DNA from 2 places in the Glutamicibacter sp. PAEs-4 genome. Region 1 is predicted to be linked to the other one. Evidence: predicted binding sites of a transcription regulator. Region 1 holds the regulator's gene; the other holds the start of a gene.
What was found. Region 1 encodes Rex, which represses fermentation and respiration genes when NADH is low (regulators of the CRP and FNR family bind a similar motif). Its sites were predicted from a motif close to CTTGTGAANNNNTTCACAAG; they were not measured.
Positions count from the first base shown of each region.

Region 2: a site for Rex is predicted at 1,968-1,987, ahead of ACR9WD_RS07850 (glyceraldehyde-3-phosphate dehydrogenase). Genes of this name have one in related genera too.

Region 1 covers NZ_CP195017.1:2,553,967-2,560,349, reverse strand. The annotation lists gene gdhA (NADP-specific glutamate dehydrogenase) at 1-266, shown strand, start outside; gene ACR9WD_RS12130 (helix-turn-helix domain-containing protein) at 523-747, shown strand; gene ACR9WD_RS12125 (30S ribosomal protein bS22) at 887-985, shown strand; gene ACR9WD_RS12120 (HAD family hydrolase) at 1,088-1,894, opposite strand; gene ACR9WD_RS12115 (glutaredoxin family protein) at 1,957-2,202, shown strand; gene ACR9WD_RS12110 (redox-sensing transcriptional repressor Rex) at 2,230-2,904, shown strand; gene ACR9WD_RS12105 (hypothetical protein) at 3,010-3,786, opposite strand; gene ACR9WD_RS12100 (histidine phosphatase family protein) at 3,961-4,623, shown strand; gene ACR9WD_RS12095 (TlpA family protein disulfide reductase) at 4,629-5,252, shown strand; gene ACR9WD_RS12090 (cytochrome c biogenesis CcdA family protein) at 5,261-6,016, shown strand; gene resB (cytochrome c biogenesis protein ResB) at 6,016-6,383, shown strand, end outside.
Region 2 covers NZ_CP195017.1:1,658,419-1,664,801, reverse strand. The annotation lists gene ACR9WD_RS07855 (hypothetical protein) at 1-123, opposite strand, end outside; gene ACR9WD_RS07850 (glyceraldehyde-3-phosphate dehydrogenase) at 355-1,812, opposite strand; RNA gene rnpB (RNase P RNA component class A) at 2,047-2,402, opposite strand; gene ACR9WD_RS07840 (YaaA family protein) at 2,536-3,324, shown strand; gene ACR9WD_RS07835 (VOC family protein) at 3,386-3,772, opposite strand; gene ACR9WD_RS07830 (Nif3-like dinuclear metal center hexameric protein) at 3,785-4,738, opposite strand; gene msrA (peptide-methionine (S)-S-oxide reductase MsrA) at 4,871-5,398, shown strand; gene cysK (cysteine synthase A) at 5,527-6,383, shown strand, end outside.

The DNA.
Region 1 (6,383 bases):
ATGCCGGAGTGCTCTTCGGCCCAGGCAAGGCCGCCAACGCTGGCGGTGTCGCCACCTCGGCCCTGGAGATGCAGCAGAACGCCAGCCGCGATGCATGGACCTTCGAGCACACCGAGCGCCGCCTGACCGAGATCATGGTCGGCATCCACGACAGCTGTGCTGCCACTGCAGACGAGTACGGCATGCCAGGCAACTACGTCGCCGGTGCCAACATCGCTGGCTTCGTGAAGGTTGCTGACGCCATGCTAGCGCAAGGCGTCATCTAGTAATTCAGTTTGTTGCAATCCGCGTGGATTCATCGGAACCCCGGTGAATCCACGCGGATTGTCTCATTCTGGCATCGAAATATGCGATTCAGATGGTCACCGGTGTGTTTCGTGATGCAAAAGTTACAAAAGTGCGATTAGACTAGTACAAAGCGAACGTGAACCTGAACCGCCGATGTTGATCCAAAGTCGTGTAAGTTCATCTTCGCTAAAATAACGCGACGAATTAGAGATCAGCGTCAGGAGAATATCCCGCATGACGGATAAACAGAATTTTGCCGGAGCCCGATTCATGACTGTGGCCGAAGTCGCCGACATGATGCGTGTTTCCAAAATGACCGTTTATCGGCTGATCCACGCCGGTGATCTGCCAGCTGTTCAGTTCGGTCGCTCCTATCGTGTTCCGGAAAACGCCGTGGAATCATATCTGAATGCCGCGGCCATTGATCCGCAGCACGGTACCGGTTCCTACGGTCGATAGTCCGCGCGATGGTCAGAGCATGGCCGAAAAGCGGGTAATCTGTTAAGGAACGTTTAACGTCCGGTCAACCTTGTCCTTGTGCTCGCGCGCAAGCAGGCGTTTGGGGTTGACGCATTTATTTAGTTTGTGAGGAACCACTATGGGCTCTGTTATCAAGAAGCGCCGCAAGCGTATGTCGAAGAAGAAGCACCGCAAATTGCTTCGCAAGACCCGCCACCAGCGTCGCAACAAGAAGTAAATCTGCTTCTGAGCGTTTGCCGCTTGGCAATCATCGCCACCGCTTCACAGTGATACTGCTGAACGGTGGCGATTGCTTTATCCAAAACCGCTCAACGCCCGCCTAAGAGCCGGAACGGCGCACGAATGAACGCCGGGCAGCCCAGAGCGCGCCAAGGACGCCAGCGGCCTTCAGGCCCAGTTTGGCGGCCCGCTGGCCGGTGCGGAAGTCATAGACCTGCCAGCCGCGGCGCTTGGCGTAGGCGCGCAGCCGTGCATCGGGATTGATGCACACCGGATTGCCCACGGCTTCAAGCAGGGGAACATCATTGTAGGAATCCGAGTACGCCCAGGACTTCGATAACGAGATTCCGCGAGCCTTCGCCAGGGAGCGCACGGCCTGGGCCTTTTCCGCAGCATGCAGGATCGGACTGGCCAGCGCTCCGGTGTAGAAACCGTCTTCGCTGGCCACTACGGTGCCCAGTGCGCCGGTAAGTTCCAGGCGATCTGAGATGACATTCGCCACTTCCAGGGGAGTGGCAGTGACCAGCCAGACCTCACGCCCCACCGTCCGATGCTGGCGGGCAATGGCTACCGTCCCGGTCCACAGCTTGGGTTCGATGTATTCGTCATAGATCTCGTTGCCGATCTTCTCGATCTCTGACACCGGAATCCCGCGAACCATCATCAATGCACGGTCGCGGATCTGGTGGATGTCCCCGAGGTGCTCGCCTCGGGCGGCGAAGCGCAGCTGCTTGAGCGCGAACCAGAGGATTTCGCGGAACTGGAAGAAACGGCGCTCATGCAGCTTGCGGGCCAGCAGATACAGCGAGGCGCCGCGCACAAGCGTGTTGTCGACATCGAAAAAAGCGGCGACCGTTTCCGGCGCCAGGGCGGAATTCGGGCTGGGGTGTGGATCGATGGAAGGCATTTGATCCAGTTTATTTCATCGCCAAGTTTAAGCGTGGTTACGGCTCGTGAGATTATAGGCAGGTGAGTACTTTGCATCAGATCCAGCTATTGGTTCGAGAAGGCTGCCACCTGTGCCACGCCGCACGCGCAACCGTGGCCGAGGTGACTGGACGGCTGAATATGGAGTTTTCCGAACTCGATATCGACCAGCACCCTGAACTGCTGGCAAAGCACCACGAAGAAGTGCCGGTGCTGCTCATCGACGGAGCAGTCCGCGACTTCTGGCACATCGACGCACAGCGTCTCGAACGGCTGCTGCGCAGCTAGCCGCGGCGGAATTCATGAATATGCGTTGTGCTCGTCCAGAGCACCGAAAAGTGCGGGAGAACGAAGATGTCAGAGCTTGAAGCCCGGGTCCTGCCTGAGGCCACGCTGGCTCGACTAACCCAATACCTGCGCGCGCTGAACGCCCTGGAAGCCCAAGGCCTGGAACGCACCAGTTCCGGTGTGCTGGCCAAGGAAGCCGGCGTTAACCCCTCCATCTTGCGCAAGGACCTTTCCTGGTTGGGATCCTACGGAACCCGCGGTGTGGGCTATGTGGTCCGCGAGCTGGCAGAACATATCAGCCGCACACTTGGCTTGAACCAGGACTGGCGTGTGGCCATTCTCGGCGCAGGCAACCTCGGCCGGGCGCTCAGCGGCTATGCAGGGTTCAAGACTCGCGGCTTCAACGTCAAGGCGATTCTGGATGTCGATCCTGCACTGGTGGGCAGCGCAGTTGGCGAACTGCATGTGGAAGCCATCGCGGACTTGGCTGCTGTCGTGGAACGCGAGGAAATCAACATTGCCGTCCTGGCCGTCCCCGGAGAAGCCGCGCAGGATCTGGTCTACGAACTGGCCGAGCTGTCGGTCCGCTCGGTGCTCTCCTTCGCGCCGAAGCCGCTGCGCGTACCAGCGGGAATGAATCTGCGGCGCGTCGACCTGTCCACCGAATTGCAGATCCTTGCCTACCTCGCCGTCCAAGGCTGAAACTCCGGCAAGCAGAAAGGCGTAGCCGCATCATCCTCCGATGGGATGACGCGGCTACGCCTTGACTGTTCTTGCGGGGCCTAGCGAAGCTGCAAGGCCAGGGGTTTAGCGGAAGCCCGCGAGGCGGGCCTGGCGGCGCTGCGCAATGTATTGCGAGGACGGGCGCAGCCAGGAGAAGACCACGCCGGCAACGCCCAGCAAGATGCCCACAACGTAGACGGCATTGATGATTCCGGCCTGGGTGTCGGCGAACATGCTGATCATTGGAACGGTCGTCACGAGGTTCAGCAGCGAAATTGCACCGAGGATCGTGGCGATAATGCGCATGGCGCCCACGCCGCGGCCAACGAAGAAGCCCACCAGGAAGTACAGGCCCAAGGTGATGACCATGCCGACAATCACGAAGCTCGACATCATGGAATTGACCTGGGACATGAACGCTTCAGGGCTGGCCATCATCTGCTCGACCAGCGGATCCTGCTCCATGCCAGGAGTGCTCTGCATCTGCTTCTCGAACTCTTCTTGGACCAAGGACCACTGCTGGCCAATCATGTTCGCCATCATGTTGGAGTTGGCCATCAGCCAGCTGGCCAGGGCACTGAAAATGCCGGCGAGCAAGATCAAGCCAAAAGCGATGGCCAAGGTCCGCGGACGCTCGGTCGGCGGCTGCACGCCAGCGTAGCCGCCCTCCTGGCCATACTGGTCGTAGCCCGGAGCCTGCGGCTGCCCGTAGGGATTCGGATTCTGGCCGTACGGGTTCTGGCCATAGGGCGAGGGCTGCTGGCCGTAGGGGTTTTCACCGTAAGGGTTCTGCGATGACCCCTGGCCCGAAGGGTTCGGGTTATAGGGCTGGCCCGGCTGGTTAGGATCGTAGTCGCTCATCATGCATCCTTCTGGGTCGAACTATCTTATTTACCAAGCGTAGTGGCAGGTCATTGTGAGCAACCCCTCCGAAAGGATGGTTTTTCCATATGGGATTCCAATGCGTGTCCTGTGAATAGTTGACGGTGGCCACAATATGGCTAATTTGCACCGAATATTTGAGACACTGGAATCATGCCATTATCGACTGTCCATTTGTTGCGCCATGGGGAAGCTTTCAACCCTGACCGTATGCTCTACGGCAGGATCCCCGGCTTCGGGCTCTCGGAACTGGGATTCCAGATGGCCGATGGGGCAGGCGAATATTTTGCCAAGCGCCAGGCCGAAGGCGGCAACGTGGTCCGGTTGGTAGCCTCTCCGCTCTTGCGTGCCCAGCAGACTGCCGCGCCGACCTCCAAGGCCTTGGACCTGCAGATCCACACCGACGAACGGGTGATTGAAGCGGGCAACAAGCTCGAGGGCCTGTCCAAGGTCGCAGAGCACCTGCGCCAGCCGAAGTATTGGCCACTGCTGGTCAACCCGCTGAAGCCTTCATGGGGTGAAGCCTACGTCGAGCAGGTAGCCCGCATGCGCCTGGCCATGGACGAGCATCGCAAGGCAGCGGTCGCCGAACACGGCGAAGGCTCCGAGGTCATCATCGTCAGCCATCAGCTGCCGATCTGGGTGACGCGCCGAGCCGCCGAGAAGAAGCGTCTGTGGCATGATCCGCGCCAGCGCGAGTGCACCCTTGCATCCATCACCAGCTTTGATTTTGAGGGAGACGAATTGGTCTCCGTGCGTTACACCGAACCGTGCCCCGAGCTGCTTGCCGGCGCGGCGAATATCCCTGGAGCCTAAAGCAAATGACTGATCCCGTGCCTAATCCTCGTCCGTTGAGCCGCCGTACCATGCTGCGATCGCTGATGGTTGCCGCCGCCGTGGTGCCGCTGGCTGCCTGCAGCGGCAAGGAAGATGCGCTGACCGCGCAAGCGAACAGCGGCGACGGCAAGAACTACATTGCCGGCGACGGTGCAGTGGAAGAATACGAAGTCTCCAAGCGCAGCGAACCGGTGGCCATCAAGGCCACCACGTACCATGGCACGGACATCGACTTCACGCAGTGGCAGGGCAAGCCGGTCGTCATGAACTTCTGGTATGCCGCCTGTGCACCGTGCCGCATCGAAGCGCCGGATCTGAAGGAAATTGCCGAAGAGTTCGGCGAGAAGGTCGAATTCATCGGCATCAACGTACGCGACGAAGCCGAAGCCGCGAAGGCCTTTGAACGCACCTTCGACATTCCCTACGAGTCCGTGCAGGACACTGACGGGGCGATCCAGCTGGCGATGACCAAGTACGTGCCGCTGCAGGCTGTTCCATCCACGCTGGTGCTGGACCGCAAGGGACGTGTCCGTGCCCGCGTGATCGGTGCGGTGGAGCCGGGTACTCTCAAATCGTTGATCAGCACCGCTCTGACCGAAGAGTTGTGAGCTGAGCAGTGACCTCTAATCCCTTTGCCGACATCGTCCTGGACGGGTCGTTGCTCCTGGCCGCACCAGTGGCCCTGCTGGCCGGATTGGTCTCCTTCCTCTCGCCTTGCGTCCTTCCGCTGGTGCCGGGCTATCTCGGCTACGTCACCGGATTGACTGGCGCAGATTTGAAGGACCACCGCCGCGGCCGGGTCGTCTCCGGCGTGCTGCTCTTTGTCCTGGGATTCTCTGTGGTCTTCATTGCCGCCGGCGTGCTCTTCAGCCAGGCGTCCGCATGGCTGAGGTTCAACGGCTCCTGGGTCACCCAGGCGTTGGGGTTGGTCGTGGTCTTCATGGGCATCGTCTTCATGGGCGGATTCTCCTGGATGCAGCGGGACCGCAAGATCCATAAGAAACCGCCTGCCGGCTTGTGGGGCGCCCCGGTGCTGGGCTTGACCTTCGGGTTGGGATGGGCGCCGTGCATCGGACCGACGTTGAGCGCGGTATTGATCATGTCCACCGGAGTGGACGCGAACGTGGGCCGCGGAACCCTGCTGACCGTGTTCTATTGCCTCGGGTTGGGCCTGCCCTTCATCCTGATCGCAATGGGTCTGCAGCGCGGCATGCAGGCGCTGGCGTTCTTCCGCAAGCACCAAGTACTGATCATGCGTTTGGGCGGGGGACTGCTCATCGCCTTGGGCCTGGTCATGGTGACAGGGCTCTGGGGAACATGGGTAGCAGAACTGCAAAACTGGTTTGCCAATGAAGTGAGGTTGCCAATTTAATGGCGAAAAAACAACGGAAGTCCAAGGGAACCGGCGACGTGCCTGCCCTGGGATTCGTGGGCTCCATGCGCTGGATCTGGACCCAGCTGACATCGATGCCGACAGCACTGTTCCTGCTGCTGCTGCTCGCTGTCGCTGCGGTGCCGGGCTCGATTTTCCCGCAGCGCGATGCCAACCCCGAATCTGTCGCCCAGTATCTGGAGCAGCACACCACCGCTGGCCCCTGGCTGGACCGCTTCCAGATGTTCGACGTGTACTCCTCGGTGTGGTTCTCCGCGATCTACATCCTGCTGTTCATCTCGCTGATCGGCTGCATCCTCCCGCGTGTGAAGAAGCACGCCAAGGCCTTGCGCACCCCGCCACCGCG
Region 2 (6,383 bases), 900 kb from region 1:
TAGACCCCAGGCCTGCCGGATGAACAACAGCATCTGGATTGGCTGCGCGTGATCATCCATGGACAGCGACATGTCCGCGGGCCACCCGCCGTGGTTCAGGGCCGGATTCGTTGATCGCATCATGCCCCGAGCCTTGCACAGGGCACTTCCTCTGGCAATAGGTTCTGAGCGCAGGAAACAGGATAGCGACCCCCGGGAATACTGGACCCCCGTCCGGTCCTGCCCACGACGCGGAAAAGCGTGCATCAGGAAAACCCGGCAAGACCGTTCCTATCGCAGGCACAGAACCGAAGAAGGGACCATCCCAACGCGCAATGCGTTGGGATGGCCCCTTCAGCTGAAACCCTTGAGGTCCTAGACGGTGACGGCTTCTGCCTTCACTGAAGGCACTGCGGCTGGGTGGGTGCCGGCCATGGTTTCGATGACGCGGACTACCTGGCAGGAGTAGCCGAATTCGTTGTCGTACCAAACGTAGACGACAGCGTTCTTGCCGGACACGATGGTGGCCAGGCCGTCAACGATGCCAGCGCGGCGCGAGCCGACGAAGTCGGTGGAAACAACCTCAGGCGAATCGATGTAGTCGATCTGCTTGTGCAGGTTCGAGGTCAGCGAGGTCTCGCGCAGGTAGGCGTTCAGCTCTTCCTTGGTGGTCTCGTTCTCAAGGTTGAGGTTCAAGATCGCCATGGAGACATCCGGGGTAGGAACGCGGATGGCGTTGCCAGTCAGCTTGCCTTCGAACTCCGGCAGGGCCTTGGCAACAGCCTTGGCGGCACCGGTTTCGGTGATCACCATGTTCAGCGCTGCCGAGCGGCCGCGGCGTTCGCCCTTGTGGAAGTTGTCGATCAGGTTCTGGTCGTTGGTGAACGAGTGAACGGTCTCGACGTGTCCGTGGGTAACACCGAACTTCTCGTTCAGCGCCTTGAGCACAGGGGTGATGGCGTTGGTGGTGCACGATGCAGCGGTGACAATCTTGTCTTCTGCGGTGATCCACGAATCGTTGATGCCGTGAACGATGTTCTTCAGATCGCCCTTGCCGGGTGCGGTCAGCAGGACACGGGAAACGCCCTTGGCCTGCAGGTGCTGGGACAGGCCGGCCTCGTCGCGCCAGCGGCCGGTGTTGTCGACGACGATGGCGTTGTCGATGCCGTGCTCGGTGTAGTCAATGGTGGTCGGGTCATTCGAGTAGATGACCTTGATCAGGGTGCCGTTGGCGAGGATGGTGTTGTTTTCCTCGTCAACGGTGATCGAGCCGTCGAAGCGGCCGTGCACCGAGTCGCGGCGCAGCAGCGAGGCGCGCTTGACCAAGTCGTTCTCCGCGCCCTTGCGGACTACGATGGCACGCAGGCGCAGGCCGTAGCCGCCGCGCTCGATGAGGATGCGGGCCAGTAGGCGGCCGATGCGGCCGAAGCCGTACAGCACGACATCCTGCGGTTCTGCGTCGGTTGCGCCAGCCTGGCCAACCTTCTCGCCCAATTCATCAGCCAGGAAGGCGTTCAGATCAGCGGAACCGGACTCCTTGAACTTCTTGTTCATACGGCCGAGATCAACGGAGACCGAGCCGACATTCAGGGACTCGATGGCATCGAGGATCGCCTTGGTGTCGTTCAGGTCGAGCTCTTCGCCATCGATGCGGCGCACGACGCGGTGGGCCTTGATGATGTCGATGGCGGACTGGTTGATCAGCTTGCGGCCGTAGACGGAGGTCACCACATTGTTCTTGCGGTACAGACGTCCGATCAGTGGAATCATGGCCTCGGCGAGCTCTTCGCGCCCGCTCCATTCTTGCTGGGCAACGACAGACTGCTGGGTCACAGAAAATCCTTCCAATTCAGCCGACTCGCAGATCCATGAAGTCGGTTGGCACCGTGGGAAGCACCATTGCTTTTGCGGTGGCACGAGGTAACAGGATCATCCTCGTAAGTACATGATCCATTCTAGACCGTGCGCTGAAAAAGCGCGGATCGGGAACTGTGAATCATCTCACGAGCGGGCAAGGGCCGGGCGATGCGATCAGGAATGAAGGGCTGGATGCAGCGAAGGAATTAATGAATGGGATGGCCGATACGCCGGGTTTTGTCGCGCCGAAGCGGGACGGTCATCTATCTACGACTGCCGTTGCCGGCAGCCTCTAGCGGTCCACCCGACTGCATGGGGCGAACAGCCCTCATAACGCAGTCTGTCTGACCTTGCTCCGAGTGGGGTTTACCTAGCCACCCCAATCACTTGGGGTGCTGGTGGTCTCTTACACCACCGTTTCACCCTTACCAGGAAAACCTGGCGGTCTATTTTCTGTGGCACTAGCCTGCGGGTTACCCCGAGTGGGCGTTACCCACCACCCTGTTCTGTGGAGCCCGGACGTTCCTCGGGACAATTGCTTGCCACGCGACCGTCTGGCCATCCCATTCACTACCAGTCTAATCGGTTCAGGACAGCCTTCGGACCACTTTCGAACACTGGATCGCTCACAGCCGGAGTCGCCACGGCGGGGACATGGCCGGCGCAGAGCAGCAGGTGGACTCCGATAAGCTGGAGAGCGTGCTTATTTTGTTGCCGCCTTCCGAAGGCAAGACCGCCCACGCCGAAGGAGCTCCCTTCGAAATCGAAGATCTCTCTTTTCCGGAGCTCTCTGCCGAACGCCGCCTGGTGCTAGACGCCCTTGCAGAAGTCTCGGCAAGGGACGATGCCATGGACCTGCTGGGGGTCGGAGCTTCGCTGGCCAATGAGGTAGCACGGAATATCAACCTGCACACCGAGCCGGCCGCCAAGGCGCACGATATCTACTCGGGAGTGCTCTTCGAAGCCCTGGGCTACGCGAGCCTGGAAGAAGCCGCGCGGCGGCGTGCCGACGAATCCATCATCGTGATCTCCGCACTGTGGGGTGCCGTGCGATTTGGCGATCGCATTCCGCCCTACCGCTTGTCCATGTCGGTCAAGCTCGAGCCGCTGGGCAAGCTGGCCACCTGGTGGAAGAAGCGGCTGGCCCCGGTGCTCGATGAGGCGGCCGGCAGCCAGCTGATCGTTGACGCCCGGTCGAGCACCTACGCAGCCGCCTACAAGCCAGCCAGTGGCAACACCGTTGCGGTCAACGTCTTCCAGATGCGCAACGGAACGCCGAAAGTGGTCTCGCATTTCGCCAAGCACACCCGGGGCGAGGTCGCGCGCTTCCTGGTCGAGCAGCCGGTCGAACCAAAGAATCCTGGAGAATTGCTCGACCTGGTCCAAACCAAGTGGGAAGCGTCGCTGGTGGAAGACAAGAAAGGCCTGGCCCTGAACATCCTGCTGCCAGAAGACCACCAGTTCACCACCGTGAAGCACGCAGCCTGAGAGCGTTGCGAAGGAGAATGATGCCGTGCCAGCCGAGCAATTCCGCTAGGCCTGCATGGCATCATCGCTGCATTGCAACCAGTTCGACTTCGAATCCGGAAGCATCCTCCAAATAGGCCGCATAGTGCTGCGCTCCCCCGGCGTATGGGTGCAGATGCGCGAACATGAGGCTGAAACCGCGCTCCAGCGCTTCGGCGGCCAACGTGTCGACGGCCTGCCTGGTGCCGGCTTGGAAGGCCAAATGGTTCAGCCCTGGAGCCAGCCGGTCATGACGTTGCTTCTTCGCATCCGGACCTGATTCCAGGACGATATAGAAATCGCCGCAGGAATAGCTGATGCCGTTGGCCCATTGCGAATTGGCCGTGTAGCCCAGACGGGTCAGCAGCCAGCCCAGCGATGCTGTGCTGGCTGCCAAATCCTCCACCCAGATCTCTACGTGGTGCAGCATGCCAAACTCCGGCTATGGAGTCAGGACAAAGTCCCAAGGATCGGAATTCACCTGGGATACCTCGATTTCCACCGCATGTCCCAGATCGTTCAGCACATTGCCCAAGGCGCGGGCACCGGCCGAGAGCCAGACCCATTCCGAAGCGAAGTGGGAAACGTCGATCAGGTAAGGGAAGCCGCCATTGGCAGCTTCGCGCGCTTCGCTTGCCGGGTGATGGCGCAGGTCGGCGGTTACGTACACATCGGCCTGGTGCGAGCGCACCGCATCGAACAGGGAATCGCCGGCGCCGCCGCACAGGGCAACCTTCCGGATGATTCCGTTGCGGTCTCCGGCGACGCGCACTCCGCCGGCGACGGCCGGCAGCACGGTGTAGACGCGTTCCGCGAAATCGTCGAGCTTCATCGGCTTCTCCAAGAAGCCCACCCGGCCCAGGCCTTCCTCGGGCAGCCCGTCCTTGGACTCCACCAACGGCACGCAGTCCTTCAGCCCGAAGGCATCGGCCAGCGCGTCGTTGACGCCCCCGATGGCACTGTCGGCATTGGTGTGCGCGGTCAGCAATGCGGTACCGGATTCAATCAGGCGGTGGATGGCCTCACCCTTGAATGTCGTGCCGGCAACCTGGGTGACTCCGCGCAACAGCAGCGGGTGGTGAGTGATCAGCAGATCGGCCCCACGCTCGATTGCGTCCTCGATCACCTCCAGCGTTGGATCAACAGCCATCACGATCTTGGAAATCTGCTGGCCGGTTCGCCCGGTGACCAGCCCAACGGCATCCCAATCTTCGGCCAATGACTTTGGCCAAAGTTCCTCGGCGGCTTCAAGGACGTTACCCAGGGTGGTCTGCGCAGCCGAGGTGTCTTCCACCGGCTGCTCTGGCTTTTCTTCGGTAACGGGCTTGAGCGTCGAGGCCTCCGGGGAAACGTTGCTCTTCCCCAGGTCTTGCGAGTTATTTGCCTTGCTCTGCATACCAACCAGACTACGCGGTGCAAATGAGGATGGAACAGAATGCAACGCCGCAACGTTGTGAACTGTGTGAGTATTCTCAGCCTTCAGTCACCTCATCAATTCACCCCGACCCTGGATGTCCAGGACACCAAGTTGAGCACCTTCGTGCTAGCTGGCGGTTGCTTCTGGTGCTTGGATGCCGTGTACCAGCGAACGCGTGGCGTCTACGCGGTAATTTCCGGATATATCGGCGGCCACACCAAGGATCCGAACTACCGCGAAGTCTGCAGCGGCACCACCGGTCATGCCGAAGGTGTCGCGGTGATCTTCGATCCGCAAGTGGTTCCGGCCGACGTCATCCTGGACATGTTCTTCACCGTGCACGACCCGACCACGCTGAACCGCCAGGGCTACGATGTTGGAACCCAGTACCGCTCGGCGATGTTCCCGCTCGACGATGCACAGCGCGAACTTTTCGAGGCCGCCATCGACAAGTTCTCGCGTGTATACCCCAATCCGATCGTCACCACGCTGGAAGAGTCGAAAGATTTCTATCCTGCCGAGCAAATTCACCAGGATTATTACTCCGAAAACCAAGAAGTCGGATATTGCCGGGTGATTATCGATCCAAAGCTCGCAAAAGTCAGGAAATATTACGCTCAATGGCTAAACGAAGCCTAGTCGCGCTTTAGGCCTATTAGGGTTAGTTGTGAACCCGATGGGTGTCCGGCGGTTACGCCAGATTCCAGCAGTTATTTCGCCGCAACTATCTGCGGCTGCATAAAGTACACGTAAGGATTGCATACAAGATGGGCAAGATCTACAACAACGTCACCGAAGTCGTCGGCAACACTCCGCTGGTGAACCTGAATCGCGTCGGCGAGGGCCTGCCAGGCAACATTGCCGTGAAGCTGGAATTCTACAACCCGGCCAACTCCGTCAAGGACCGCATCGGCGTGGCCATCGTTGATGCAGCCGAGGCATCGGGCGCGTTGAAGCCAGGTGGCACCATTGTCGAGGGCACGTCCGGCAACACCGGCATCGCGCTGGCCATGGTTGGCGCGGCTCGCGGCTACAAGGTCGTGTTGACCATGCCTGAGACCATGTCCACCGAGCGCCGCGTCATGCTGCGCGCTTTCGGTGCCGAGATCGTGCTGACTCCGGGCGCCGATGGCATGCGCGGCGCCGTGGAGAAGGCCAAGGAGATCGTTGCGACCTCCGATAACGCCATCTGGGCGCAGCAGTTCGCCAACACCGCGAACCCGCAGGTGCACGCAGACACTACCGGTCCGGAAATCTGGGCCGATACCGAAGGCAAGGTCGATATCCTGGTTGCCGGCATCGGTACCGGTGGAACGATCACCGGCGCAGGCCGCTACCTGAAGGAAAAGAATCCGAACCTGAAGATCGTGGCAGTGGAGCCGAAGGATTCCCCAATCCTCAATGGCGGAAAGCCGGGCCCGCACAAGATCCAGGGCTTGGGCGCGAACTTCATCCCAGAGGTGCTCGATACCGAACTGTACGACGAAGTCCTGGATGCCAGCATCGAGGATTCGGTGTCGACCGCTCGCGCGCTGGGCGTCAAGGAAGGCATCCTCGGCGGCATCTCCGCTGGTGCAGCCGTATGGGGCGCCGTGCAGGTCGCCGCACGCGAGGAAAATGCAGG